Regions from separate parts of the Rhizobium sp. NLR10b genome, predicted to be linked through region 1. Evidence: riboswitches for the same ligand, from Rfam matches in the RefSeq annotation. Region 1 holds a riboswitch; each other region holds the start of a gene.

Region 1 (7,301 bases):
AATTGGCGGGCCGGAAGGCGTCGATTTCGACGCCTCTCTCGGTCAGCCACGGCAGCCAGGCCGCATCCGAGCCAAGGCGCGGCCAACTTGCGCCGCCAAGCGCCAGCAGGGCGGCGTCGCAATGGGCGATGCTACGCCCTTCCGGCGTTTCGAAAACGTAACCGTCTTCGACAAGGCCGGTCCAGCGGTGGCGGGTGCGCAACGCAACCCCCCGCTCTTCCAGCCGTTTGAGCCAGGCACGCAGCAAAGGAGAAGCCTTCATCACCTTCGGGAAAACCCGGCCGGAGGAGCCGACGAAGGTCTCGGTACCAAGCCCTGCGGCCCAATCCCTGATATCACCGGGAGTAAAGGCATCGAGAGCGGGACGCAGACGGGCTGAAGCCGTTCCGAAGCGCGTAACGAAACGGGCATAGTCCTCCGAATGGGTGATGTTGAGGCCTGATTTGCCGGCCAGCAGGAACTTGCGAGCGAAGGTCGGCATGGCGTCATAGATCGTTACCGCATGGCCGGAGAGCGACAGCAGCTCGGCAGCTGCAAGACCCGCGGGGCCGCCGCCGATGATCGCAATCCGTTTCTGGCTCATGATGTCTTCGCCCGATTCCTTCCGGCGCAGTTTTGCCGCGGGCGCCGATCACCTGCAAGAGTACAGGTTCGTCAATGGTGAGAATGTGTGCACTGACCGTGGTCGGCGAGAACCTCGATGACGCGGCATTGGTCGACGCGGCCGTGGCCGCAGCTCTCCACCATCATTTCCAGCTCGGCCTTCAAAGCCATCAGGCTGCGGATGCGCTGCTCGACTTCGGCGAGGCGAGCCTTGGCGATGGCGTCGGCCGAGGCGCAGGACTGGTTTGGATCATCCTGCAATGTGAGCAGCGTGCGAATTGCCTCGATCTCGAAACCGAGCTCTCGGGCATGACGAATGAAAGTGAGGCGGCTGATATCGGCAGGTTCGAAGGATCGCTGGTTGCCTTCGCTGCGGCTCGGGGCCGCGAGCAGGCCGATGCTCTCGTAATAGCGCACCGTCGGCACCTTGACGCCGCTTCGGCGGGCCGCTTCGCCAATCGTAATCTTTTTCATGATTTTCTCTTGCACCTCTAGTCGCTAGAGGATGTAGGAGGGGTGCTTCTGTTTGACAAGGAAGCGCATCATGGTTGAGACGAGCGAGACACGATACAGGGTCGGCGGCATGGATTGCGCTGCCTGCGCGACCAAGATCGATACCGCGGTCAGGCGCGTAGCAGGTGTTGTCGATGTCTCCGTCTCGGTGGTGACGGGCACCATGACCGTCCGGCATGACGGCAGCAGCGATCTCAAGGCAGTCCAGAGGAAGGTGACGGGGCTTGGTTATTCCGTCTCGCCGTTTACCGGAAATGCGAAGCTCGCGCGTGAAGACCGCCCGCACCATCATCACGATCATACCGCTCATGATCACGACCATGCCCATGACGACGAGAAGGAAATTGACGGCCGGCATGGGGACGACCATGCGCCGATGGCCGGTCGCTGGTGGCGGAGCAGGAAGGGCCGGCTGACCATTTTTTCGGGTGGAGCGCTCGTTGCCGCCTATGCCGTCGGCCATGTGGTGCCGGCGAGTGCGTCCTACGCCTTCTTCGTCGCGATACTGGTCGGTCTGCTGCCGATTGCGCGGCGAGCCGTCATGGCGGCTTTGTCCGGCACGCCGTTTTCGATCGAGATGCTGATGACGATCGCCGCCGTCGGCGCCGTCATCATCAATGCGGGCGAGGAAGCGGCGACCGTCGTCTTCCTGTTCCTCGTCGGCGAGTTGCTCGAAGGCGTGGCGGCGGGCAAGGCGCGCGAAAGCATCCAGTCGCTGACGGCCCTGGTGCCGAAAACCGCGCTGCTCGAAGACAATGGCCAGATGCGGGAGGTGCCGGCGGAAAGCCTTGCCGTCGGCGCGGTCATCATGGTTCGCCCCGGCGACCGCATTTCGGCGGACGGCGTCATCGTCTCAGGCGAGAGTGCGATCGACGAGGCCCCGGTGACGGGCGAGAGCACGCCGGTGCGCAAGGGCGTCGATGCCGGCGTCTATGCCGGTACGGTCAACGGTGATGCGGTGCTCAGGGTTCGCGTCACGGCGGCCGCTGCCGACAATACCATCGCCCGCGTCGTCAAGCTGGTGGAAGAAGCGCAGGAATCGAAGGCGCCGACGGAGCGCTTCATCGATCGGTTCTCTCGCTATTACACGCCGGGCGTGGTCGTCGTCGCCGCACTTGTCGCGGTCGTTCCGCCGTTGTTTCTCGGCGGCGCGTGGGGTGAATGGATCTACAAAGGCCTTGCCATCCTGCTGATCGGCTGCCCCTGCGCGCTCGTCATTTCGACGCCGGCGGCGATCGCCGCTTCGCTGTCGGCGGGCGCGCGGCGCGGGCTCTTAATGAAGGGCGGCGCGGTGCTGGAGACGCTCGGCACGGTGACGATGGTCGCCTTCGACAAGACAGGCACGTTGACGGAAGGCAAGCCTCGGGTGACGGACATTGTTTCCTTCGGATTGGGCGAGGCGCAGCTCCTGTCGCGCGCGGCTGTGCTCGAGCAGGGCTCCAGCCATCCGCTGGCACTGGCGATTCTCCACCGCGCCAAGGCGGACGGCGTGCCCGTGCCGCCGGCCTTCGAACTGGAAGCGCTGCCGGGCAACGGTGTCACCGGCAAGGTCGGCGGCGAGACATTGGATCTCTTGTCGCCGCCCGCCGCCCGCGAGTGCGGGGCGCTGAACGGGGAGCAGGAAGCGCGTATTGCAGGGCTCAATGATGAGGGCAAGAGCGTATCGGTGCTGCTCGTCAATGGCACTGCGGCCGGCCTGATCGCCATGCGCGACGAGCCGCGCGAGGATGCCGGGGCGGGGCTCTCCGCGCTCAAATTGGCCGGTGTCAAGGCGATGATGCTGACCGGCGACAACAAGCGGACGGCGGCAGCCGTCGCCGGCATGCTCGATATCGACTGGCGCGGCGAGATGATGCCCGAAGACAAGCAGCGGGTCGTCGGCGAATTGAAGCGTCAGGGCTTCGTCGTCGCCAAGGTCGGCGACGGCATCAACGACGCGCCGGCGCTCGCCGCCGCCGACATCGGTATCGCCATGGGCGGCGGCACCGATGTGGCGCTGGAGACCGCGGATGCCGCCGTGCTGCATGGACGCGTCGGCGACGTGGCGCGGATGATCGCGCTTTCCAAGCGGACGATGCGCAATATCCTTGAGAATATCACCATTGCGATCGGGCTGAAGGCTGTCTTCCTGGTGACGACGATCGCCGGCATGACCGGGCTCTGGCCGGCGATCCTCGCCGATACCGGTGCCACGGTGCTGGTGACGATCAACGCGCTCAGGCTGCTTCGTGTACGGGGATGAATGTTTTGCCGGTGGCGGTTTGAAGACCAGCGATTCGGGGCCGGTCATCCGTTAGGTCGGCGCTCAGTTTGCTGACAAGGTCTCATGCTCGGCCTTGTGCCGAGCATCTCACCACTGCAATTATCTGGCAGGAAAGCTCTTATTTTCAGAATGGACCTGGGTGGATCGTCGGCACAAGGCAGCACAAGGCCGAGGATGACGTCGCGGGTTTTGCGTCGTCTATCCGCAGCCTGGCAGCTGGCTATAGGCCAGCCCCACCACGGTCATCTCCAAGCCTGTTTTCGTTAAGCTTTCGTTGTCCATGTTTTTCACAGGAATGCAGCGATTTCAAACCTGCCGTAACGCAATGCACAAACCATCCGTTGACGTGAATTACGATTCGCGTACTATATCTAGTGTTCAAGGTTCCTTCGATTCGTGAGGATCGCGGGCTAAGACGGGAATACGGTGCGCTGCGCCATCATGGTGCGACAATGCCGGAGCTGCCCCCGCAACTGTAAGCGGCGAGCAACTGTCCGATTTCAGGTCACTGGAGCATGATGCTCCGGGAAGGCTGGGGCAGGGTGCTTCGACCCGTGAGCCAGGAGACCTGCCTCGAACGAAACGTCCACGGGCGGGGTGTCCGGAAGGTCGCGTGCATGAAGCGGAATGATCCGTGTCTGTTGCGCTGCCCCGAACGTCCGCATGAGCATTTCGGGGGTTTGAAGTCATGTCGAGAACATCAAAGCCGCCGCCCGTGCACATCCTGCGAGGGATGATGTCGGGCGTTTAAAGCGCCAACTTTGCCAGATCATTATCAAGCGTTGCCCCGGACGTCGCACGGCGCCCGATCCCAGTCCTGTGTCCTGCATTCACTGACATCACGAGGAAGATGATGAGCGTTACCGTTTACAGCAAGCCGGCCTGTGTCCAATGCACGGCCACTTACCGCGCCCTCGATCGCCTGGGCGTCGATTATGAGATCGTCGATATTTCCGAGGATGCCGAAGCGCTCGATCGCGTGCTTGGCATGGGCTACATGCAGGTTCCGGTCGTCGTTGCCGGCGAGCAGCATTGGGCGGGCTTCCGCCCCGACATGATCAGCGCGCTCTCCTGACCGGAGAAAAGCGGTGGGGCTGATCGTCTATTATTCCAGCCGATCCGGGAACACCCATCGTTTCGTCGAGAAGTTGGGATTGCGCGCGACGCGCATTCCCGTCGGCGCTGAAGACATCCACATTCGCGAACCCTATGTGCTGATCTCGCCCACCTATTGTGGGGACGGCGGCCCAGGGATCGTCAAGGGCGCCGTGCCCAAGCAGGTGATCCGTTTCCTCAAAGAGGCGGAAAACCGCTCCAACATCCGCGGCGTGATTGCCGCGGGCAACAGCAATTTTGGCGAGACCTACGGGCTTGCCGGCGACGTCATCTCGAAGAAGTGCCAGGTGCCGTACCTCTACCGGTTCGAGCTCCTGGGAACAGCCGAGGATGTCGCCAATGTCAAAGACGGGATGGGACGATTTTGGACACGGGAACAAATCTGACGCGGGATACAGGCGCAAAACCACTTAAAGCGGCCGAAACACTCGACTATCACGCACTGAACGCGATGCTGAACCTCTATGACGATGAGGGCAGGATCCAGCTCGACAAGGACCGCATGGCGGCCAAGCAGTATTTCCTGCAGCATGTGAACCAGAACACCGTGTTCTTTCACAATCTCCGGGAAAAGCTCGATTACCTCGTGACCGAGGGCTATTACGAGCGGGAGGTTCTCGACCAGTATTCCTTCAATTTCGTCCGCGGCCTGTTCGATCAGGCCTATGCGCGGAAATTCCGCTTCCCGACCTTCCTCGGCGCTTTCAAATATTACACCAGCTATACGCTGAAGACCTTCGACGGAAAGCGCTATCTCGAGCGCTATGAGGACCGCATCTGCATGGTGGCGCTGACCTTGGCGCGGGGCGATGAGGCGCTTGCCCGTGACATGGTCGACGAGATCATTTCCGGGCGTTTCCAGCCGGCGACGCCGACTTTCTTGAATGCCGGCAAGAAGCAGCGCGGCGAACTCGTTTCCTGCTTCCTGCTGCGGGTCGAGGACAATATGGAATCGATCGGCCGGTCGATCAATTCGGCACTGCAGCTATCGAAGCGCGGCGGCGGCGTGGCGCTGTCGCTGACGAATATCCGCGAGGCCGGCGCGCCGATCAAGCAGATCGAGAACCAGTCCTCCGGCATCATCCCGGTGATGAAGCTCTTGGAAGATAGCTTCTCCTACGCCAACCAGCTCGGCGCGCGCCAAGGCGCGGGCGCGGTCTATCTCAACGCGCATCATCCCGACATCATGCGTTTCCTCGACACCAAGCGCGAAAATGCCGATGAGAAGATCCGCATCAAGACGCTGTCGCTCGGCGTCGTCGTGCCTGATATCACCTTCGAGCTCGCCAGGAACAATGAGGACATGTACCTGTTCTCGCCCTATGACGTGGAGCGGGCCTACGGCGTACCCTTCACCGAGATCTCGGTGACGGAAAAGTACCGGGAGATGGTGGCGGACGCCCGTATCTCGAAGAAGAAGATCAAGGCGCGGGAATTCTTCCAGGTGATCGCCGAAATCCAGTTCGAGAGCGGTTACCCCTACATCATGTTCGAGGACACGGTGAACCGGGCGAACCCGATCGCCGGCCGCATCTCCATGAGCAATCTCTGCTCGGAGATCCTGCAGGTGAGTGAGGCGAGCGAATATAATGGCGACCTCTCCTATAAGGATCTCGGCAAGGACATTTCCTGCAATCTCGGCTCGCTGAACATTGCAGCGGCGATGGATTCGGCCGATTTCGGTAAGACGATCGAGACCTCGATCCGGGCGCTGACGGCGGTGTCGGACATGAGCCATATCGCCTCGGTTCCCTCGATCGAGAAAGGCAATGACGAGAGCCATGCGATTGGCCTCGGCCAGATGAACCTGCACGGCTATCTCGCCCGCGAACGCATCTTTTACGGCTCCGAGGAAGGCGTCGATTTCACCAACATCTATTTCTATACGGTGACCTACCACGCGATCCGCGCCTCGAACCTGCTTGCGGTCGAACGCGGCACCAGCTTCAAGGGCTTCGAGAATTCGAAATATGCCTCGGGCGAATATTTCAACAAATATACGGAGCAGGAATGGAAGCCGGCGACCGGAAAGGTGCAGGCGCTGTTCGACAAATCAGGCATCCCCGTTCCGACGAGGGAAGACTGGCTTGCGCTGAAGAAGGCGGTGATGGCCTCCGGCCTCTATAACCAGAACCTGCAGGCGGTGCCGCCGACGGGATCGATCTCCTATATCAACCACTCGACCTCCTCGATCCATCCGATCGTCTCGAAGATCGAGATCCGCAAGGAAGGCAAGATCGGCCGCGTCTATTATCCGGCGCCGTTCATGACCAGCGACAATCTCGACTTTTACCAGGACGCCTATGAGATCGGGCCGGAGAAGATCATCGATACCTACGCGGCGGCGACCCAGCACGTCGATCAGGGCCTGTCGCTGACCCTGTTCTTCCGCGACACGGCGACGACGCGCGATATCAACAAGGCGCAGATTTACGCCTGGAAGAAGGGCATCAAGACAATCTACTACATCCGCCTTCGCCAGATGGCGCTGTCGGGCACCGAGGTGCAGGGGTGTGTGTCTTGTACGCTGTGATTTGATTTCGGCCGCGAGCCTTTGCGCGAGTGGCCCCTCATCCGCCTGCCGTTACTTTCTCCCCCGATGGGGAGAAGACATCTGCGGCAGGCGCGACATCCCCTTTCCCCTCGGAGAGAGGGTAGGGTGAGGCGGCTGCGAACGCCAACAATCTATTGGAAAGACATCATCATCATGAACATAGCCGTAAAGCCGATCAGCCGCGTCCGCGCCATCAACTGGAACCGCATCGAGGACGACAAGGATCTCGAAGTCTGGAATCGCCTCACCGGC
Region 2 (7,301 bases), on a different contig from region 1:
CGTTATCAGTTGGGATGTAGCGGCAACGACCGCTGCTTCTCCGGTTCAGGTAGTGCGTACCGGAGAAAGCGAGCTTCGCCGTGTAGGGGCGAAGGCGCCTGAGTTTTCGGCAAACCGCGCAGAGCCAAGGCCTGCGCGGTTTTCGCGCTTTCGCGAGAATATCCGAAGTCTTGACCCGGGATCGGCGGCCATTGTAGGCCTCCGGCTAGTGCATCGGCCCGAAAAAATCTGAATCGATTTTCGGAAGCGCGGTGCCCTAGGGAAAGGCGGCCGCCATGGCAAGAGCGATCATGCTGCAGGGAACCGGCTCGGATGTCGGCAAGACGGTGTTGGTGGCGGGTCTCTGTCGGCTGGCGGCCAATGCCGGGCTCACCGTGCGGCCATTCAAGCCGCAGAATATGTCGAACAACGCGGCGGTCGCCGATGACGGCGGCGAGATCGGCCGGGCGCAATGGCTGCAGTCGCTCGCCGCCCGCACGCCGCCTTCGGTGCATATGAACCCGGTGCTGCTCAAACCGCAATCGGAAAGCGGCAGCCAGATCATCGTGCAGGGCAGGGTGTTCGGGCAGGCGAAGGGGCGGGATTATCAGCGGCTGAAGCCGCAACTGCTCGGCGCCGTGCTCGAAAGCTTCGAAAAGGTGTCTGCCGGCGCCGATCTCGTCGTCGTCGAGGGTGCCGGCTCGCCGGCAGAAATCAATCTCAGAGCCGGCGACATCGCCAATATGGGCTTTGCGACGAAAGCGGGCGTGCCCGTCGTGCTCGTCGGCGATATTGATCGCGGCGGCGTCATCGCCTCGCTGGTCGGTACGCAGGCGATCCTCGACGAGGGCGATAGAGCGATGATCGCGGGCTATCTCATCAACAAGTTCCGCGGCGACGTCTCGCTCTTCGACGACGGCATCCGCGCCATCGAATGTTTCACCGGTTGGCCCTGCTTCGGCGTCGTGCCGTGGCTGCAGGCTGCCGCGCGCCTGCCGGCCGAGGATTCGGTCGTCCTCGAACGACTGGCGAGGGGCGGTGCCGGAGCGCTGAAGATTGCCGTGCCGATGCTGCCGCGCATTTCCAATTTCGATGATCTCGATCCGCTGAAGGCGGAGGCGGATGTCGAGTTGGTATTCGTGCGCTCAGGCGAGCGGCTGCCTGCCGATGCGAGCCTCGTCATTCTTCCGGGCTCGAAATCGACGATAGCGGACCTCGCCGATCTCAGAATTAAAGGCTGGGACCGCGATCTTGCGGCGCATGTCCGGCGCGGCGGCCGGGTGATCGGCATCTGCGGCGGCTACCAGATGCTCGGACGCACGGTCCGCGATCCGCTGGCAATCGAGGGCGGAACCTCCGAGGCGCCGGGGCTGGCGCTGCTCGACGTCGAGACCGAGATGGCGTCGGAGAAGACCGTGCGCAACAGCCAGGCCCGCTCGACCGAATATGACGTGCCGCTTGCCGGCTACCAGATCCATCTCGGCGTCACCGGCGGCCCGGATTGTATCAGGCCTTCGGCGATCATCGACGGTGCGCCCGACGGGGCGCTTTCGGCCGACGGCCGGATCATGGGCACCTACCTGCACGGGCTCTTCGGCAGTGACGCCTACCGCACCCGACTGCTGGAAAGCTTTGGGTTATCGGGCGGGCGGACGAATTATCGTCAAGGCGTGGAGCAGGCGCTCGATGAGATCGCCGGGGAATTGCAACGTTGCCTCGACCCACACTGGCTGGCCGGGCTGATTGATTAGCCGCCACCCATCAAGGCCGCGCCTGCGGTTTCGCGTCTCAGGGTGCGGCGCGTTGAAGAAGGTCGCGCAAGGGGCCATTTGAGAGTACCGGATTTCGCTGCCAATCAGAAAGGCCGAGAGAGGCCCGCTCGAAAACACGTTGGCCGGAGGTCGGAGTCTCAGAGGATAGGCGCATCTTCGGTCGTGCTGCATTACTTAATTCGCTCAAGAGTAGAATCGCGATGCGAAGCAGGCTAATAAAAGGTTGTTGATCCTCACGCGGAGGCTTGGAAATTAAAGATCATATCCAGTGGGTTATAGAGCAGGGAATCACCAGCGAGCATATTGGTGATCTCGTCGCCGGCCTGTGTGAACGGCTGATTGCGGACGGGTTTCCGATCTGGCGGGCAAGCATCCGCATGCCGTCCCTGCATCCGATGTATCGCGGCGTCGCGGCCAATTTCATGCGGGGCGGTGAGACTGTTCTCGAGAATGCGGAGCACGGCAGCGAGACCGAGCGCAACTTCGAGAAGACGCCGATATTCTATCTTCTGAACCGCGGTGAGAAGACGGGGCGATGGAACCTGGCGAAAGGCGAGGGTCTCCACTATGGCGAGCTCCACGAATTTGCGCTTGCCGGTGGCACGGACCATGTGGTCAATCTTTTCGAGTTCCCGAAGGAAGTCGCGCTGCGCGGGCTCGGTTTCTCTCTGACGAGCGATTCTCCGGGCGGATTTTCAGATGATCAGCTGGCGATCATCGATGAACTGTTCCCAGCGCTGGGGCTTGCCGCTTACCGTGTCGCGGTTTCCAAGACCGCGACCGATATCCTCGCCGTCTATACCGGCGCCAGGACGAGCGCGCGCATCCTTGCCGGTGAAACCCGCAGGGGAATGGGCGGCTCCATCGATGCTGCCATCCTGCTTGCCGACCTCCGCAACTTCACGGCGCTGACCGAGGCCTATCAGCCGGGGGAGATCGTCGGCTTTCTCAACGAGCACTTCGAACTGATCGACCGGCACGTCGAGGAAAATTCCGGCGAGATCCTCAAGTTCATGGGCGATAGCGTGTTGGCAATCTTTCCGACGGACGCCGAGGATCCGCAAAGGGCTTGCAAGGCCGCATTGGCTTCGGCGCAGAACCTGCTGAGGGCAAACGAGGAGCTCAATCGCGAACGGACGCTGGATGGTGGCCCCGATATCGGTATTGATGTCGTCTTGCATCTCGGCGAGGTTTTTTACGGAAATGTCGGCGCCCAGGGCCGGCTGGACTTCACCGTGATCGGCAGGGCCGTCAACGAGGCGTCGCGGCTTGAAAAGCTGTGCGGAACGCTTGAGCAGCCCCTGCTGTTGTCAGAAAGCTTCGCAGCGACCTGCGCCGTGCCCTGCGACTATCTCGGCGCTTTCGATCTGCGCGGCGTTTCGAAGAGAGCCGACGTTTACAGGCTTGCCCGCGCCGCTTCTTAGGCTCGCTCAAATCTCGCCCGACACCTCGCGGCGGCGCCGGTCGAGTTCTTCGCTGTAGCGGCGCAGCGTGTGGCTTTCGCTGAGCTGTCCCACCACCTTGCGCTCGATCAGATTGTTGACGACGGCGAGCGCTTCGCTTTCGCTCCTGTCGAAGATCGCCGCCGCCTGCTTTGCATTCATCTGCGGCTGCAGGAAATCATTGCGGTAGCGGACGAAATCGGCAAGCCTCTGGCTCTCGTCCTGGGCGTCGGTCGGATTGGCGTAGATCTCGGGCACGAGCACGAGGCCAGCATATTTTTCGTTCTCCTCTGTGAGAATGACGCGTTGGGTTGAGCCGATCGGGAAGGCCTTCTTGAAGTCTTCCAGCGAGATATCGGCCTTTGCCGTCTTCACGTCGGCGCGCATCAGCTTGTTCACCGTCAGATTGCGGATCCAGCCAACGTCGTGGGCGCTGCGGATGCTTTCGCCGCGCAGGTGGAAGCGCCATGTGGCGAAGGAGTAGCCGAAGGTCGAGCGCACGACGAGCGAGGAGGTGATGACGGCGGCAAGAACCAGTGCCGTGATCGGGAAATCGCCAGTGATTTCGAGCGCCAGAAAGGTCATCGTCAATGGCCCGCCAATGACGGCGACCGCCAGGGAACTCATCCCGACCACGGCATAAATGACCGGCGTCAATGTCGCATCGGCGAAATAGGGGCCGCAATAAGCAAAGAGCTTGCCGAGCAGGGCGCCCATGAACAGCGAGGCGAAGAACAGCCCGCCTCTGAAACCGGAGCCGATCGAGATCGCCGAGGCAAGGGATTTCAGGAGGAAGAGACCGATCAGCGCCGGGATTGCCACGTCGCGGGAGAGGTTCAGATGCAGCGCGCCGTGGCCAGCCGAGAGCACCTGCGGCGAAATCATCGCCAGAAGCCCGACGATAATGCCGCCGAGCGCCGGGCGAAAGGGCGGGGCAATCGAGCTTTTGCGCGCCACCTCCTCGACGAAGGCCACGCCCTGCATGAGGAGAATGCCAACGCCGGCGCAGAAGACGCCGAGCAGCAGCGCCGGGATATAATCGGCCGGCACGACCGAGCCGAAGCTGCCGATATCGATGGTGAAATCGCCCTCGGCAAGCAACCTTGCGATGAGGGTTGAAACGAGGGCGGAGACGACGACCGGGGTCAACGACACGATGGTGTAGGTGCCGATGATCAGCTCGAAGGCGTAGAAGGCGCCCGTCAGCGGCGCGTTGAAAGCGGCGGCGATGGCGCCGGCCGCGCCGCAACCGACGAGTATGCGCAGGTCCGAGCGGCGCAGCTGCAGCTTGAGGCCGAATTTGGAGGCAATGCCGGCGGCGAGCTGGGTATAGCCGGCCTCCAGACCGACGGAGGCGCCGAAGCCGTTGGAGATCAGGTTCTGTACGGCAACGATGATGCTGTCGGTCAACGAGAGGCGGCCGCCATGCAGCGCATTCGCCTCGATCGGGTCGACCATCGGTTTCTTGCGCCGTTTGGCGAGGACCAGAAGCAGCAGGCCGAGCAGGGTACCGCCGATGACCGGGGCGGTAAGCAGCAGCATCTTGTCCTCGATGACCGACGCGCTCAACCTTTCGCTGTCGGCGATGCCGAAAACTAGCTGGTGCAACTCGTTGGAGACATAGCTCATGCCGGTCACGGCAAGACCCGAGGCGATGCCGACGATGGCGCCTGCCAGCGACAAGCCAACTTCGCTGCGGCGCGTCAGGGCGCGCAGCCGGCCCGGATCGAAGAAAACACGCAGCGTGCGCAGGCGGCGCCGATCCAATTTCATAAGCATGGCTAGACAACTAGGCGATGAGAGGCCGGGTCAAGGGCGGAGGTGCAGTCGCCTTGCAACGCAATTGCGGCGAAAAGCCGACGGTCGGGTCAAATATTTATGACGTAAGCCGCTGATAATAGACGATATTTCCGGTAGGGTCAGTGGTGTTGGCCGATCTTTTGCGCAGTCTGGAGCTGGAGCGGTTTCGAAGGTCGGTTGACTTCACCCCCCGGCTTGCCTAACCATCCCAGGGATAACGGATGGTTCCGGATCGGCATTTCGCCTTCCGGATGAAAAGGGAATGTGACGGGGCGGACCCACATCGGGCGCATTCATCACAGCCGACCGCGCGACTGTAGAGCGGTCAGGGTCTTCCATCCGGCATCGAACCCTTTCGGCCGGCGGGCTGCAATCGTGCAGGCGGGCGGGATGGGCGGCATGCCGGAAAAGCCACTGGAAATGCATGGTGATCAACCGGGGTCGGACGCCTCTATCTCTACGAATCGTCCACCTTTTCACCGAGGCAGCCGGGAAGGCGAGGCAGATCCGCTGGCACGATCAGGGGCGACCGGACTTCCGGTTCGCCCCGATCGCCGCCGATAACCGCGAGCCAGGAGACCTGCCTTCCGTGCCGGGCGAAAAGCCCAACCCTGGGCAAGAGACCCGCTGCCAGCACGGAGGTTGTTTTGGCTGAACGATTGAATTCAGCGCCGCCTCTGGTGGTGCGCTTGGAAGTTGACTTGCAGATGCCGCCGCCGTCCGGCACGGGGCCGCTGGGAAGGAGTTTCCTTTCCTCCCTCATTCCTGTGCTTGTCACAGGAATCCAGCGGGCCCAAGTCCTTGGGCACAGGAGAATCCCTTCACGGCAGCATAGAATTATTCACGGCGCCGACGCGCCGTGGCTGGATTCCTATGACAAGCACAGGAATGAGGTGGGGCGGGGTACCGCATCCGGTCATAGGACTGTCTGGGCATGACGGCTGCCCCCTCCCACACCCTCATCCTCGGCGGCGCCCGTTCCGGCAAATCCCGTTTTGCCGAAAATCTCGTTATGGCAAGCGGCGACGAGCGCCACTACCTCGCCACCGGCCGTGCCTGGGACGAGGAGATGCAGACGCGTATTGCCCAGCACAAGGCCGATCGCGGCCCTTCCTGGACGACGCATGAGGAGCCGCTCGATCTTCTCGGCGTGCTTGCCGCGATCGACGGCGAGGGGCGCATTGTGCTTGTCGATTGCCTGACTCTCTGGGTGACCAACCTGATGATGGCGGAGCGCGAGATGGCTGTGGAATTTGCCGCGCTCGCTGATTTCCTGCCTGGCGCCAAGGCGCGGCTGGTCTTCGTTTCCAACGAGGTTGGCCTCGGCATCGTGCCTGACAATCGGATGGCGCGCGATTTTCGCGATCATGCCGGACGGCTGCACCAAATAATCGCGGCGCAGGCCGACGAAGTCTATTTCATCGCGGCCGGTCTGCCGCTGAAAATGAAGGGTTGAAGTTCCATGATCCAGCAGAAAATCCCCGCAACCGTCATCACCGGCTTCCTTGGCGCCGGCAAGACGACGATGATCCGCAACCTGCTCACCAATGCCGGCGGCAAAAAGATTGCGCTTATCATCAACGAATTCGGCGATCTCGGTGTCGATGGCGAGGTGCTGAAGGGCTGCGGCGCGGAGAATTGCAGCGAGGACGACATTATCGAGCTCACCAATGGCTGCATCTGCTGCACCGTCGCCGACGATTTCATTCCAACGATGACGAAGCTCCTGGAGCGCGAACAGCGGCCTGACCATATCGTCATCGAAACCTCCGGCCTCGCCCTGCCGCAGCCGCTGGTCTCCGCCTTCAACTGGCCTGATATCCGCACCCAGGTGACCGTCGACGGCGTCATTACGGTTGTCGACAGTGCGGCCGTTGCCGCCGGCCGTTTCGCCGATGACCATGCTGCTGTCGAGGCGGCGCGCGTCGAGGACGACTCGCTCGATCACGAGAGCCCGATCGAGGAGCTGTTCGAAGACCAGCTCACATGCGCCGATCTCATCGTCCTCAACAAGACCGACCTGATCGATGGGGATGGCCTGGGCCGCGTGAAGAACGAAGTCGCCTCCCGCATCGCCCGCAAGCCGGTCATGATCGAGGCCAGGAATGGCGAGGTGCCGGCAGGCGTGTTGCTCGGCCTCGGCATCGGCGCGGAAGACGATATCGCCAACCGCAAATCCCATCACGAGCTGGAGCACGAGGATGGGGCGCCACACGACCACGACGAGTTCGACAGCTTCGTTGTCGAACTCGGCGCTGTTTCCGATCCGACAGGCTTTGTCGAGAAGCTGAAGGGCATCATCGCCGAG
Region 3 (7,301 bases), on a different contig from region 1:
GACGGTTCACCGGGTCGAGCATCTGCTCTATCTTGCCGAATACAAGCGTCGGCAATCGGCGCCGGGCGTGAAGATCACCAAGAAGAATTTCGGCCGCGACCGGCGCTATCCGATCACCAACCGATTCCGCGATCGCTGACGTAATCGACATATCGGGGAGGCAATATGCGAAGCTCGGTCGAGATCTACAATGTCAGGACGGGCAGGGCTCGCGAGGTCTGGCAGACGGACAGGCTGGTGGAGGCGCCGAACTTCTCGCCCGATGGTTCCTATCTCCTGCTGAACGGCGACGGGCTGCTCTTCCGGCTGCCGCTCAATGGCGGCGAGGTGGTTCAGGTCGATACCGGCTTTGCCGTCAACTGCAACAATGACCATGGTATCTCGCCTGATGGCACCGAGATCGCCATCTCCGACAAGACCGAATTCGGCAAGTCAGCGATCTATATCCTGCCGATCGAAGGCGGCACGCCGCGGCTCGTCACCCAAAACCAGCCATCCTACTGGCACGGCTGGTCGCCGGACGGGCGTCAGCTGGCCTATTGCGGCATTCGCGACGACCTCTTCGATATCTATACCATCTCCGTCGATGGCGGCGTCGAGACGCGGCTGACCCATGGCGAGGGCCGTAACGACGGGCCGGATTATTCCGCCGACGGGCAATGGATCTATTTCAACTCCAGCCGCACCGGGCTGATGCAGATCTGGCGCATCCACCCCGATGGCACGGGTCTCCAACAGGTGACTTCGGATGATCAAGGGAACTGGTTCGCCCATCCGTCACCCAGCAATGACAAGGTGCTGATCCTGTCCTACGACCCATCGGTTTTCGACCATCCGCGCGACCTCGACGTGCGGCTGCGGCTGATGGATATGGACGGCGGCAATCTGAAGACGCTGTTCGAGCTTTTCGGCGGGCAGGGCACGATCAACGTGCCCTGCTGGTCACCGGATGGTGATGAGTTTGCCTATGTCAGGTATTTTCCGGTGAGATCTTGAAAGCGGCGCACCGCCATTTGATGATGGGGCGGTGGGAATTTGATGATATCGAGAGACCGCCTACTGAGGATGAATCTGGAGGTATAGACTTGCTGGCTGTCTTGAGATGGGCGTGGACGCTGCGTGGTTTCACGATCGCCGGCTCCGTGGTGGGAATGGGTTTCACGCTCGCAGGATGTTCATATCTTTTTGTCCGCGGGGTCGAGGGAAGCTACCTCGCAACGGGTACTCCGGTGCTCGGAAAGGTGATCGCAAGTAACGAGAGTGAGCAGACGGGGGGAACGATTGAGATTGGCTCGGCCGAAAGGCAGCAATGCAAGGGTCGCTACAGCGTGTCGCAGGTGAAGACAAATTTCTGGAAGCTGGAGACCGGCGAGCGAACCTATCGCGGGAAGATCTACTGTCTGGATGGTCGAGCAGGGGCGTTTGAACTCATATCGAAGGATAAGGGGAAAACCGGCTCGATCACCGGCGAAATCAATGGCGAGGAATTTCAACTCGATATGTTCGAATCGAAGAGCCGTGAGTGCATGACGGACGAATGCAGATGGGGCTTGAAGTGGACTTACGAAAAAGAGCGCGACGATATGCGTACCTATTACAGGGTCGCGACTGAACACGAGCCCGATTCAACGGATCCATGGCTGCTCTATTAAATCTGCTCCTATTCCGCGTGCTGCTGATCCGGCCCGGACCCCACCCATGATGGCGGGCGGTGGGTTAGTAACCCACGTTGCTCGTGCCAGTTTCAAATCGGAACTTGGATCGATCAACTGGGCGTGAGTTATGAGCCGTATCCGGTAGGCGTAGCCGTGAGATAACGGGGTTGGCCCCACCGCCCTGTTAGGCGGTGGGTCTGCTCGCCGTGCTTGATGTTGTCTGTCAGGCTGCGACGGCTGCCTTGCGCCGCTCGCGGGCAGCTTTCGCCAGATCTTCCAGCACGCCAACAGACATATCCCAGTCGATGCAGCCATCGGTGATCGACTGGCCGTAGACCAGCGGCTTGCCGGGAACGAGATCCTGGCGGCCGGCGACAAGGTTGCTTTCTACCATCATGCCCTTGATATGATGGTTTCCGGCGGCGATCTGCGAGGCCACGGAATGGACGACGAGCGGCTGGTTCATCGGATCCTTGCCACTATTGGCATGGCTGGCGTCGATGAGGATGCGGGGGACGACGCCGAGTTTAAGGCATTCCGCTGTGACGGCTTCGACATCAGCCGCCTCGTAATTCGGCCGCTTGCCGCCGCGCAGAATGATGTGGCAGTCCTCATTGCCCTTTGTCGAAGCGATTGCCGCCTGTCCGTCCTTGGTGACGGCCGGGAAGTGATGCGGCTGTGAAGCGGCCAGGATCGCGTCGAGCGCGACGCGTGCGCCGCCGTCGGTGCCGTTCTTGAAGCCGATCGGACAGGAGAGGCCGGAGGCGAGCTGGCGGTGGATCTGGCTCTCGGTCGTGCGCGCGCCAATCGCGCCCCAGCTGACGAGGTCGGCAATGTATTGCGGCGTGATCGTCTCAAGGAATTCGACGCCGGCGGGAAGGCCCATCGCATTGATGTCGAGCAGCAGGCGTCTGGCAGTCCTCAGTCCTTCCTCGATACGGTAGCTGCCATCGAGGTGCGGGTCGTTCATCAAACCCTTCCAGCCGACCGTGGTGCGGGGCTTTTCGAAATAGACGCGCATGACGATTTCCAGATCACTGGAGAAGCGCTGTCGCTGCTCGGCCAGCCGCGAGGCATATTCGAGCGCGGCAACCGGATCGTGGATGGAGCAGGGGCCGATGACGACGATCAGGCGGTCGTCTTCAGCCTTGAGGATCTGGTGGATGGCACTGCGGTTGCTGGTCACCGTCTCGCTGACTGAAGCGGTTCGGGGAATTTCCGCGATGATATCGGCGGGTTTGGTCAGTGGGGTGATCTCGAGGATACGCAGATCATCGATGGTATCGGACACGGCATGGCTCCTGTTTGGTCATACCGTGCGGAACAAAAAAGCCGCCAGGTAGACTAGCGGCTGTTCGGGTGGTCGTCGCGTCGAATTCAGTTACGCACGGACCCGCATCCGCTGAGAGCAGCGGTACGAATAAAATCGCGAGGCGTAGATTGAAGTCGTGGACATGGCGCGTATGTAGCGTCGCCGCCGTCCATTGTCACGCAAAATTTGCAAGCTGAAATCACCGTTCAAGGGAGCGGCTTCCTGGTTCGGGAGGCAAAGCCTATGGCCCGGAAGCGTCCACTTCCGGGCCATATGGTCTATAATTCGCGCGAAAAATGCGCATGCCGCAATCAGAGGGCGTCGACGTTCACGCCGACGGTGACCGCGCCGATCGGCGTTCCCGCTTCGTCCGAGATCGTGATGCTTGCCTGCGACTGCAGTGTCTGGGTCGATTCGTCCTTCTCGATCTCGTCGACGAAGACGGCATCCTTGCCGGCGCCGAAGGACTTCTGGAATTTCGCCTCGTCGCCCTGCCAGTAGTCGGAGGTGACGTCGCTTTGACCGACATTCAGCCCTTTTGCGTCCATGACAAAGATCTCGGTAATCTTGCCGCCAGACGCTTCTTTCTTCGCCTGAAGGAATTTCGACAGCTGATTGCCAAGCACGCCATCGATCATGGAATGGTCGGAGCCGTCGACCTCGCCACGCCATTTCTTGTCGAGAGCGTCGATGTCGGCTTCGCTTAGCTTGGCGTTCGCAGTGTCCTGCGCCTTGATGGCCTCGATGATGGCGGGATCGTTCAGCCAGGGCTTCACGTCGCTCTTCACGTAGTCGGCGATAGGGGCAAGCTTGGCATCCTCAGCCATCGATACGCTCATGGGCGCGACGATAGCGGCAGAGGTGAAAAGCAATGCGGTCACAACTCTCTTCATAACTGTTCCCTTCCTGTGATCAGTTGCTGAAAAATAAAGTCTCGTCGGGGGGGCGGCGTCAGAACTCCTCCCAGGCACCGGGAGAAGCGGCAACGGCTGCATTTCCTGCAAGCCGCGGCACGACGGTTCTGGTTTCCGGACGAGATTGACTGGCGCTCGGCTGGACCGGCCTGGGCTGACTCGCCAAGGATGCGCCGACGAGGAACCGGCCGGCCGAATCCTGCAGCCGGCGTCCCTGCGACAGCAGTTCCTGGCAGGCCGCGTTCGTTTCTTCGACCATCACCGCGTTCTGCTGCGTCGCATGATCCATCTGGTTGATCGCGCCGTTGATTTCCTGCAGACCGGTCGCCTGCTCGCGATAGGACTGAACGAGGGTAGCGATGCTGTCGCTGATGCGGTTGATCTGCTCCTCGATCTTCAGGAGAGCGTCGCCGGTCTCGTTCACCAGCCCGACGCCGGCAGCAACCTCTTGGCCGGAAACGTTGATCAGGTTCTTGATTTCCTTTGCCGCATTTGCCGAGCGCTGGGCGAGTTCACGAACCTCCTGTGCGACAACCGCAAATCCCTTGCCGGCCTCGCCGGCACGTGCGGCCTCGACGCCGGCATTCAGCGCCAGCAGATTCGTCTGGAATGCGATTTCGTCGATGACGCCGATGATGCGGCCGATCTGACTGGAGGAGGTTTGGATCCGGTCCATCGCGCCGATCGCGTCGCGCACCACCGTCGCCGAGACGTGAGCACCTCGCTTGGTTTCCTCGACCAATTGTCCAGCATTTTCAGCCCGCTGCGACGATGTTTTGACTGTCGTCGTCACTTCATCTAGTGCCGCAGCGGTCTGTTCCAGTGCTGCCGCCTGCTGTTCGGTCCGTTTGGCCAGCTGATCTGCGGAGGAAGCCAGCTCGCTCGATCCGCCCTCAACCGCGACGGAAGCGATCTTTATCTCTGTCAGCGCGGCTGCGACGGCCTGGACCATGTTGTTGAAGTCCTGCCGCAATTTATCGAATTCAGGGCCGAGATCGGCAAGCTGGATCGAGAAGTCGCCGGCGGCCAGTCTTTCCAATGCGTTCGCAAGAGTGGTCATCACCAGCCGTTGCCTGTTGCCGGCTTCTTCCGTCAGCAATGCGTTGCGGGCCCGTTCGGCGTCGAACGAGGCGGTCTGCTCGGCAGTGACTTGCTCTCTTTCGACCTTTGCGATCGCCTCGTGACGGAAGACCTCCAGCGCACGGGCGAGGAAGCCGATTTCGTCGCCATTCTCCTTGTAGGCGACGGAGGAGGCGAGGTCGCCATTCTGCAGCGCGCCAATTCGTTTGCTGAGGATCCTGAGCGGCCTGCCAACGAGGCTGCGCATGGCGAGGAGGAAAGCGATGACGGCGAGAACGGTGATGGCGGACTGCGTGAGCAGCGAAACGAGGACCTTCTGGCGGACTTCGGAAGTGATTTTTTCGACAGACCAGTTCGTGACGATGTAGCCGGTTGTCTTGCCCGACTTGTCCAGCGGCAGCGGCGCGATAATCGTGACCAAACCGGCGGACATTCCGCTGTCATCGATCGTCGTTTTGTCGGGTTTTGCGCTGAGGCGGGTCGCCAGGTCGGCCGGCGTTGGCAAACCGGAAACGCCGTCGCGGGTCCAGCTGTCGACGGCAGCGAGCTCTGCGTTGAATGCGGCAAATTGCACAAGATCGAGCGAGGGATCGTCACGATACAGCGAATAAGCCTCGCGAACGGCGTTCGCCTTGCCCCATTTGACGCCGCCGGCGGCCAGAGATGCAAACTGCTCCGCATCCTTGGACCAATTTGCGTGGGCGCCGTCAACCAGCGCCCGGGTTTCATACATCCATGTATAGGTGGCCAAGGCGGAAATGCCGCAGAGATTGACGGCAACGATAATCGCCGCCAGCTTGGCTGTCAGGGGCATCGTTTTCAAGAATTGGAACATCCGTGGAGCCTGGAATTGCGGCTCGGTCGACCATCTTCGCGACCGGCACATCAGCGCGGCATCGACGCTGACGGTCACATCACGAGCGCTCATGCCCATGTCGGAGTTTGCGACCCAAAACGCGCAAAGGCAGTGTGGATTTGATGTGTGAATAAATCATAAAGTAGAGGAGGATGGGCGGGCACACAGAGGCTGTTTCCTCCTGCGACCAAAAGATCGCCGAGGAGGGGGTTGTCTGCCCGGTGATCCGCCCCTCGATCAGCCATATGCAGCCGTGGTTTCAGGTTCGGTCTGCGTGCACTTGCCGCCGCGTCGGTTTCCTGAAATAGATGCGCCGTCAGGTGCCCGCCGTCCAGGCGGGAGAATCGGGAATCCGGTGCAAGGCCGGAACGTGCCCAACGCTGTAAGGCCGACGTCTGCCGCTTCATCGCGCCACTGGCTTTTGCCGGGAAGGCTGCGGCAGATGGATGAAGCCAAGTCAGAAGACCGGCCTGGCGAGATAGACCCAACCCGCGCGGACGGCGGGCGGTTGCGTTGTTGGGGATTTGACGATGCGACCCTTTGATGCGGATGCCCTTTCGGCGGCGTCCGGTTTTTCGCTGGCTGAGCGCGAAGCCGTGTATCACGCGATCATGACGCGGCGTGACGTGCGCAGCCAGTTCCTGCCCGATCCGTTGCCCGACGACGTCGTGGCGCGGCTCCTGACAGCCGCCCATCATGCGCCGTCGGTCGGCTTCATGCAGCCATGGAATTTCATTCTGGTGAATAGTCCAGCTGTCCGTGCGCGCGTGCGCGACGCCTTTGCCAAGGCCAACGAAGAGGCGGCGTCGATGTTCGAAGGCGAGCGGCGGCAGGCCTATCGGTCCCTCAAGCTCGAAGGCATCGTGGAGGCGCCGCTCGGCATATGCGTGACCTGCGATCCCACTCGCGGCGGCAGCGTGGTGCTGGGACGGACGCACAATCCGCGGATGGATTCCTATTCGACCGTTTGCGCCATCCAGAACCTCTGGCTTGCGGCCCGCGCCGAAGGGGTCGGCATCGGCTGGGTCAGCATCTTTCGTGAAGGCGACCTGAAATCAATTCTCGGCATACCCGAGCATATCGAGGTGGTCGCTTGGCTCTGCGCCGGCTTTGTCGATCGGCTTTATGATGAACCGGAACTCTCGGTCAAAGGCTGGCGGCAGCGGCTGCCGCTCGAGGAACTGGTTTTCCACGACGGATGGGGACGCAACGACCCTTAGCAATTACTGCTGTTGTGGTTGCGGGCCCGGCGTCGCCGGATTGGCAAGGTCGATCGAGCCCTGGTCGCCAGCAAGGAATTGCGGGCCGACCTGACGGACCTTGTTCTGCGTGGGGTCGTAGGGACGCTCGGGAACGGATGGCTGCGGCGGGACTGCTGCTGCCGCAGTATCTTTCGCCGGCGGATTGGTGCGGACCGTCGTGATCGAGCCCTGCTGCGGCGGTTCGCCCAGGGTCTGCTTGCCGCGCATCTCCTCGTAATAGGC
Region 4 (7,301 bases), on a different contig from region 1:
CGGGACGTCAGCAGCCTGTCTTCCATCTGCACCGGCGAGACGTTGAAGGACAACGTGACATGCTCCGGCCAGGTGAGCGCATCGCTGCAGGCCTGCGCAAGGAGATCCTCGAACAAGGCGGTGATCATCCCGGTCTCCTCGGCAATGTCGATGAAAACAGTCGGCGGAATGTTGACGCCATCCTCGCCGATCCAGCGCGCGAGGGCTTCGAAACCGCAAAGCTGGCCGGTCTTCAGATCAATCAGCGGTTGATAGAAAGGCTTGATCGCCTTATTGGCGATCGCGGCGCGCAGTCTGGTTTCCAAGGAGGCGCGTTCCGTTACCCTATCCTGCATCGAATTTTCGAAGACGAGATGATGGTTGGGGCCGCGTGATTTGGCCTCATACATGGCGAGATCGGCACGGTGGGCGGCGTCTTCCAGCGGCTCGCTGCCCTCGACCCAACGATCGTAGCCGACGCTGGCGCCGACTTCGACGGCAAAACCATCGATATGAATCGGGCGGGTGACGGCCTGGATCAGCAGCTTGGCGAAGCGCTCCTCGCGTTGTGTCGTCAGGGCAAAGGCGACGACGATGAATTCGTCACCGCCGAAGCGGTAGACGCAATCGGCATTGCCGAGCGCGCAGATGCGTTTGGCAACTTCGACCAACAAGACGTCGCCGCCCTTGTGGCCGACGAGATCGTTGACCTTTTTGAAGCCGTCGAGGTCGACGGAGAAGATGGTGACGTTTTGGTTCCATTCCTCGATTTCGGCCTCGTCGCTTCTGACCGGCCGTGAGAGGATTTTGCGCTCGAAGGCATAGCGGTTCGGCAGCTTGGTCAGATGGTCGTGCGTTGCCGTCCAGTCGGCCTTTGCCTGGGCGGCGGCGCGCAGTTCCATTTCCTTGCGCAGATCGGCAATACGCAGCACCGAGTAGATGAAGCTCATGGTGCCGGCGATGCCGAGTCCCAGAACGAGCTTGTCGGCGCCGTATTCACGGAAAGCGGTCATGAAGGAAACCAGGCTGTCGTCGAACCGCAGCAATGTAGCTAGGAGCCAGAGGGTAATCCCCAAACCGACGATCGACATGCATTGCCTTCCGGCTCTGCTCTGGAAAAACACCGGCATTATGCCTTCTCCAACTCCACCCGCGCCGAGATATCACGAAAGTCTGAAATGTTCGTTGAAACCAGAAGGCGAATTATCGGAGGGGGCGGTTTGCGGTGAGCCGCCGGCAGACGGATAGCGTTGCGATGCGGCCAGGACCGGCACTGCGGCTGTTTCGCCGGTCCCGTTCAGGAAGAATGTTGCTACAGGTGATTGGGCCGAAAAGATGCCCAGAAGAACGAAGGCGAGCGTGCTGACGCATCGCTCGCCTTTTCCAGTGCTTCAGGCGGTGACGATCAGCAGCGGAACGCTGAGGATGAGACCGGCCAAAACCGTGAACGTGGCGACGCGCATCAACCGCAGGCGCCGTGTACGCTCTCCACTCCAATCATATGTCATTCTTCCATCTCCTTGGGACAAGGAAGTAGTCCCCGCAAAACCGGGTTCAACAGCAATGACGCGATTTGCTTGTGCAAGGCTGGATAAAATAAGGAATCTCTAATGCTGGAAGCGCAGCGACCAGCGGCTTCCGTTGCTGGTCATCCGAAGGATGGCGAGTGGCTCGACGTCGCTCAGCCAGAAGGAGGAGGGTGGCGCCTGAAGCACGTGGGCGACTGCAGCCCGGATGACGGCCGCGTGGCTGATGGCGATCACGTGACCGCTTCGGGCGGACTGGGCATCCATCCAGCCAGCGACGCGCTTTCGCAGGTCGAAAACACTCTCGCCGCCGTGAGGGGCCACCCCCGGCTCGGTCATCCAGGCCGTGAGGTTTTCCGGCTCTTCCGCCTCGATCGCCTCGATCGGCCTGCCAGCCCAGCGGCCATGGTCGCAATCTCGAAGCGACGGATCAATCTGCGCTTCGAGACGGAGCGCCTCAGCCGTCTGGAGGGCGCGCATGGCGGGGCTTGTGACAATACGATCGGCGTGGGGGAGGGCGGCCATCCTGGCTGCTTCTTCCACGGCCTTTTCTTCCAGCGGTTCGTCGAGCGGAAACTGGGCCTTGCGGTTCGCCGACGTCGCGCCGTGGCAGATCCAGGTGAGGCGCATATTCACGATTGTTCTGATCTCCGATGACGGGATGGGGACGGCCTTTGCCGGCTTCGTGAAGTTTCGTTGACAGTCTCTTCGGCGTGAAGATATAACCGTGCTGTTGCGGGTTTGGAAGCCGGTGGAAATCCGGCGCGGTCGCGCCACTGTGACCAGCGTGTCGAAACTTCTTCACGCTGGAAGTCAGACCCTGCCGCACAACACTCTTTCGACTGAACGCGTCATTCCGGAGGAATACATGTCTGACACCACTTTCGCGCCTGTCGCGGCGCCGGCGCAGATCCCTGTAGGGGAAATCCTTCCCTGGGCGATCTTCGGCGGTCTGCTGATGCTCATCGTTCTTTATTTCGTCGGCACCGAGGAGGGCGCGATGGCGCTGTTCAACGGCATGTATGTGCACGAATTCGTGCATGACGGCCGCCATCTCCTCGGATTTCCCTGCCACTAAAGCGCATCGCGATCTTTCGGATTCGCTTCTCGCGCTTTAGGTCTTTGTTTTACGCATGTCGTTATCGCAAAACCGCTGCACAGTTTTGCGCGACAAGGGGGAATACTGACATGGTTGGAAAGCTTCTGCTTCGCGGCATGCTCGCGGGCCTGATTGCTGGCATCCTCGTTTTCGCGTTCGCCCATACCTTCGGCGAGCCGCTGGTCGATGCGGCAATCGCCTTCGAGGAAGCGAGCGCCCAGGCGGCGGGCGAAGCTGCCGAACCTGAAATCGTCAGCCGGGCCACGCAGGCCGGCCTCGGCCTTTTCACAGGCGTCATGGCCTACAGCATCGCCGTCGGCGGGCTTTTTTCGCTCGCCTTCGCCTTCGTGCACGGCCGCTTCAGCAGCCTATCGGCGCGCGGCACCTCGGCCGTCATCGCCATTGCCGCCTTCGTGGCGGTCGTGCTCGTTCCCGCCATCAAATATCCGGCCAACCCGCCGGCTGTCGGCAATCCCGATACGATCGGCGCCAGGACCGAACTGTTCTTCCTTATGATCGTTGTTTCGCTCGCGTCGCTGATTGCCGCGATCGCGCTGTCGCGCCGCCTTGGCGAGCGCTTCGGTCTCTGGAACGGCGCGATTATCGCCGGCGTCGCCTATCTCGTCTTCATCGGCTTCGTGCTTTATCTGCTGCCGCCGATCAATGAGGTGCCCGAGAATTTCTCGGCGATGGTGCTCTGGCGGTTCCGCACGACCACGCTCGGAATGCACGCGATCCTTTGGGCAACGCTCGGTCTGGTTTTCGGAGCGCTGGCCGAAAGACGTCTTGCCGCCAAGAGCGGTCTGCGGCCGGCGTTCCGGTGATGCGGCATATCGGCAGGTTTGCTTTTCTCGGTCTCATCGCGAGCCTGTTGCCAATGTTTATCGGAAATGCCCTCGCCCATGGGAGCAACTCTGGCGGCTCTCATCCCGGGCTCGTTATTCCGGCAATTTCCCACGGCGAGATGGCGGTCATTTCGGAGTATCGCAGCAGCATCAGCATGCTGGCGTCGCGGGCGGCCGATACGAACGAATCGTTCCGGCGTGTCCTGAACTACTCGGAAATCCAGTATTCCTATTGCCTCTGGGGCCGGATGCCGGGCAGCGTGACGGACGAGGAAAGCCCTTTCAACGAATGCGCCCATGCCTATCTCGCGGCGACGAAAGCCGTGCTGATGGCGATGCGTGAGATGCCGCGAGAGGCAACCGCGGCGGGCGAAATCATCTCGGCCATCGACGCCGACATGGCGGGCCGCGGACTTGCCTTCATCACCTGCCAGTTCAGCGGTGAGGCTTTCAACACCGCCGATATTATCAAGCCGAGCTGGAGCAAGGTGCCGCTTCATCCTGCCAGCATGGCGTCACTGACGGGGTTGGCCGCTCTGTTCGGTCTGGCCGTTCTCGCGCTTCGTCGCGTCTCGCGGCCGAAGGCTCAGTCGTCGGAATAGCGCTGCTCGCGCCACGGATCGCCATACATATGGTAGCCGTTCTTTTCCCAGAAGCCGGCCTCGTCGGCGGCGATTAACTCGATGCGGCGCAGCCATTTGGCGCTCTTCCAGAAATAGAGATGCGGCACGACGAGCCGCAACGGGCCTCCGTGCTCCGGTGTCAGCGGCAGGCCTTCCCAGGAGGTCGCCAGGATCGCATCCTCGGCGGCGAAATCGGCGAGCGGCAGATTGGTGGTGTAGCCGTCGTAGCTCGTCAGCATCACGTAGGCTGCTTCCGGCCTCGGCATGGCGCGATCGAGCAGATCCCGCGTCGAAACGCCGTTCCATTTGTTATCGTAGCGCGACCAGGTGGTGACGCAGTGGATGTCGCTGATCCTGGTTCTCTGCTCGATCGCCTGGAATTCCGTCCAGGTGAGGGTGAGTGTCGTTTCGACCAGGCCGCGTACTTCAAGCTGCCAGCTCCCGGTTGAAATGACCGGTTGCTGGCCGAGATCGAGCACCGGCCAGTTCTTGACGAGGTGCTGGCCGGGCGGCAGGCGCTCGGCCTCGGGACGGCTGATGCGGCCGGTCAGGAACTTGCCCTCGGATGCCCAGCGGCGTTTGGAGTTTGTGAGCTTGCTGTCGGCGGGCATCTGGTCGTCGCTCATGAACGGGTCTCCTTGCGGTGCAGCAATAGGACATCCGTCCCTGCCGAGTGTCAAGTTTCGGCGAGCTCTTGGAAATCTTCGCTTGCCTCATTAGACTGAGCCGTCGGGCATGCCTTGCTGGGGAGTGAAGGCAGAAAGGGAGGAGCCGGATCTGTCTTCGAGATATCGTGCTACCGCGGCGCTGCTGCTGGTGCCGCTCGTCATCTTCGCCTTCTTCACCTATGGAAGCGCGATTGCGACGCGCGCCTATATGGAGGAGGCTTCCGCTCAGGCGGGAACGGCGCTACGCCTTGCCGTCTCGGCGCTCAGCGGCCACCTCAACCGCTACGAGGCGCTGCCGGCGCTGATCGCCGATCACGACGATATCAAGGAACTGGTCAGCGCGCCCGACGACATGGCACTGCGTGATGCGGCCAATCTCTATCTCAAGGAGATCAACGGGCTCTTAAAATCTTCCGACATCTATGTGGTGAAGCCGGACGGGGAGACGATCGCGGCGAGCAATTACGATGGACCGGGGAGCTTCGTCGGCCAGAATTTCAATTACCGGCCTTATTTCCAGGAGGCGATCGAAGGCCGGCAGGCGCGGTTTTATGCTCTCGGCACCACATCGCTAAAGCGCGGCTACTATTTCTCTGCCCCGATCAGGGTCGGCGCGGATATTCGCGGTGTCATCGTCTTCAAGGTCGATATCGACATGATCGAATCCTCCTGGAGCGGCGGCGAATACAAGATCTTCGTCTCCGATCCCGAGGGCATCATCTTCATGTCCGGCAGCCCGGAATGGCTCTATGGCGCGATCCTGCCGCTGACGGCCGACCGTATCGCCCGCACCGAGGCGTCGCGGCGCTATGCCAATGCGAAGCTGACGGCGCTGCCGGTGACGCGTCATCGCTTCGAGCCGCATGATCTGATGACGCTTGCGAGCGATCGGGGCGCAAGCGAGTATCTGGTGCTGTCGCATTATATGCCGGCCGAGGACTGGACGGTGAACGTGCTGATGGAGACGAGTTCCATCCGCGCCCAGGCGCGCACCGCGCTTGTCGCCGTCTTTCTCATCCTTTGCATCGCAGGCCTTGCTGTGGCGGTCATTCGCCAGCGGCGGGCGCGGCTTGCCGAGCGCATGTTGATGCAGGCCGAAGCGCGGGGCGAGCTGGAGCGGCGGGTGGAGGAGCGCACGGCGGATCTTGCCCGCGTCAACAGCCGCATCGAGGAGGAGATCGCCGAGCGGCGGTTGACCGAGCAGCAGCTTCGCCAGACCCAGGCCGATCTCATCCAGGCGGGCAAACTCGCCGGGCTCGGGCAGATGTCGGCTGCCCTTTCGCATGAATTCAATCAGCCGCTCGCCGCCGCCAAGACCTATACGGACAGCGCTGCCGTTCTGATCGATCGAGGGCGAACGGAGGAGGCGCGCGACAATATAAGGCGGATCGGCGGGCTGATCGACCGCATGGCCTCGATCAGCCGGCACCTGCGCAACTTCGCCCGCAAACCGAATGAGAAGCTCGGGCCGGTCCCCCTCGACGAGGCGATGCGCGACACGCTGGAGATCATCGCCTGGCGGCTGAAGGCGGCGGACGCCGAGCTCCGGCTCGATCTCGGAACGCGGCCGCCGGTGGTGCGCGCCGGTTCGGTACGGCTGCAGCAGGTGCTGGTGAATGTGATCTCCAATGCGGCCGATGCGGTTGAAGGACTGGATGACAGGCGCATCGAGGTTTCGGCCTTCGAGGCGGCCGGCAAGGTGGTGCTGACGGTGCGCGATCACGGACCCGGGGTGCCGGCGGCAATCGCCGAGCGCATCTTTGACCCCTTCTTCACGACCAAGGGTGTGGGCAAGGGGCTCGGCCTCGGGCTTTCGATCTCCTACAATATCATCAAGGATTTCGGCGGCAGCCTGACTGCCGCCAATCATCCTGAAGGGGGCGCGGTGTTCCGCGTCGAGTTGCAATCGGCGGCTGGGCTGATGCCGGAGGCAGCCGAATGAACGAAGCCAAGATCCTGCTTGTCGACGACGAGGAGGAACTGCGCCGCTCGACGGCGCAGGCGCTGGAGCTCTCCGGCTTCAGCGTCGAAACTTTTTCGAGCGGCGATCATGTGCTGGAACTGATCGGCTACAGTTTTCCCGGCGTCGTCGTCAGCGATATCCGCATGCCCGGCATGGACGGCATGACTTTGATGCAGAAGATTCGTGAAATCGATCAGGAGGTGCCCGTTATCCTCGTCACCGGCCACGGCGATGTACAGCTAGCGGTCGAGGCGATGCGTGAAGGCGCCTATGATTTCATCGAGAAGCCGTTCACGACTGAAATGCTCGCCGGCGTCATTCGCCGGGCGATGGAGCGGCGCGGTCTCGTGCTTGAGAACCGGCTGCTGAAGGCGGTCGCCGGCAAACGCGACGATATCGAGGCGCGGCTGCCGGGGCGCACCCAGGTAATGGTGGATCTGCGCTACCGCATCCGCGCAATCGGCGCCAGCGATGCCGATACGCTCATCGTCGGCGAGACCGGGGCGGGCAAGGAGGTCGTGGCGCGTGCACTTCACGATATCAGCGCCCGGGCGAGCCGGCCGTTCATTGCGATCAATTGTGCCGCCCTGCCGGCGAA

Evidence for each region. A riboswitch is a leader RNA that binds a small molecule or an ion and turns the genes downstream of it on or off. The one in region 1 is predicted to bind cobalamin.
Region 2: linked by a shared signal. The riboswitch ahead of cobU (bifunctional adenosylcobinamide kinase/adenosylcobinamide-phosphate guanylyltransferase) and the one ahead of nrdH (glutaredoxin-like protein NrdH) in region 1 are both predicted to bind cobalamin.
Region 3: linked by a shared signal. The riboswitch ahead of bluB (5,6-dimethylbenzimidazole synthase) and the one ahead of nrdH (glutaredoxin-like protein NrdH) in region 1 are both predicted to bind cobalamin.
Region 4: linked by a shared signal. The riboswitch ahead of HJB91_RS10690 (CbtB domain-containing protein) and the one ahead of nrdH (glutaredoxin-like protein NrdH) in region 1 are both predicted to bind cobalamin.

What each region holds. Positions count from the first base shown of each region.
Region 1 is NZ_JABDWV010000029.1:5,751-13,051, reverse strand. It holds gene HJB91_RS29460 (TIGR03862 family flavoprotein) at 1-583, opposite strand, end outside; gene HJB91_RS29455 (helix-turn-helix domain-containing protein) at 655-1,077, opposite strand; gene HJB91_RS29450 (heavy metal translocating P-type ATPase) at 1,148-3,358, shown strand; cobalamin riboswitch at 3,744-3,970, shown strand; gene nrdH (glutaredoxin-like protein NrdH) at 4,233-4,454, shown strand; gene nrdI (class Ib ribonucleoside-diphosphate reductase assembly flavoprotein NrdI) at 4,468-4,881, shown strand; gene nrdE (class 1b ribonucleoside-diphosphate reductase subunit alpha) at 4,860-7,028, shown strand; gene nrdF (class 1b ribonucleoside-diphosphate reductase subunit beta) at 7,203-7,301, shown strand, end outside.
Region 2 is NZ_JABDWV010000002.1:414,842-422,142, forward strand. It holds gene HJB91_RS04545 (cobyric acid synthase) at 276-1,730, shown strand; gene HJB91_RS04550 (adenylate/guanylate cyclase domain-containing protein) at 1,997-3,175, shown strand; gene HJB91_RS04555 (chloride channel protein) at 3,182-4,972, opposite strand; cobalamin riboswitch at 5,199-5,596, shown strand; gene cobU (bifunctional adenosylcobinamide kinase/adenosylcobinamide-phosphate guanylyltransferase) at 5,928-6,449, shown strand; gene cobW (cobalamin biosynthesis protein CobW) at 6,456-7,301, shown strand, end outside.
Region 3 is NZ_JABDWV010000012.1:150,486-157,786, reverse strand. It holds gene HJB91_RS20545 (NAD+ synthase) at 1-139, shown strand, start outside; gene HJB91_RS20540 (hypothetical protein) at 166-996, shown strand; gene HJB91_RS20535 (hypothetical protein) at 1,086-1,652, shown strand; gene HJB91_RS20530 (3-deoxy-7-phosphoheptulonate synthase) at 1,879-2,946, opposite strand; gene HJB91_RS20525 (hypothetical protein) at 3,279-3,860, opposite strand; gene HJB91_RS20520 (HAMP domain-containing methyl-accepting chemotaxis protein) at 3,919-5,796, opposite strand; cobalamin riboswitch at 6,119-6,306, shown strand; gene bluB (5,6-dimethylbenzimidazole synthase) at 6,348-7,037, shown strand; gene HJB91_RS20510 (DUF2865 domain-containing protein) at 7,041-7,301, opposite strand, start outside.
Region 4 is NZ_JABDWV010000005.1:354,741-362,041, forward strand. It holds gene HJB91_RS10680 (bifunctional diguanylate cyclase/phosphodiesterase) at 1-1,109, opposite strand, end outside; gene HJB91_RS10685 (histidine phosphatase family protein) at 1,587-2,141, opposite strand; cobalamin riboswitch at 2,198-2,348, shown strand; gene HJB91_RS10690 (CbtB domain-containing protein) at 2,374-2,583, shown strand; gene HJB91_RS10695 (CbtA family protein) at 2,694-3,428, shown strand; gene HJB91_RS10700 (hypothetical protein) at 3,482-4,051, shown strand; gene HJB91_RS10705 (sulfite oxidase-like oxidoreductase) at 4,036-4,698, opposite strand; gene HJB91_RS10710 (sensor histidine kinase) at 4,808-6,682, shown strand; gene HJB91_RS10715 (sigma-54 dependent transcriptional regulator) at 6,679-7,301, shown strand, end outside.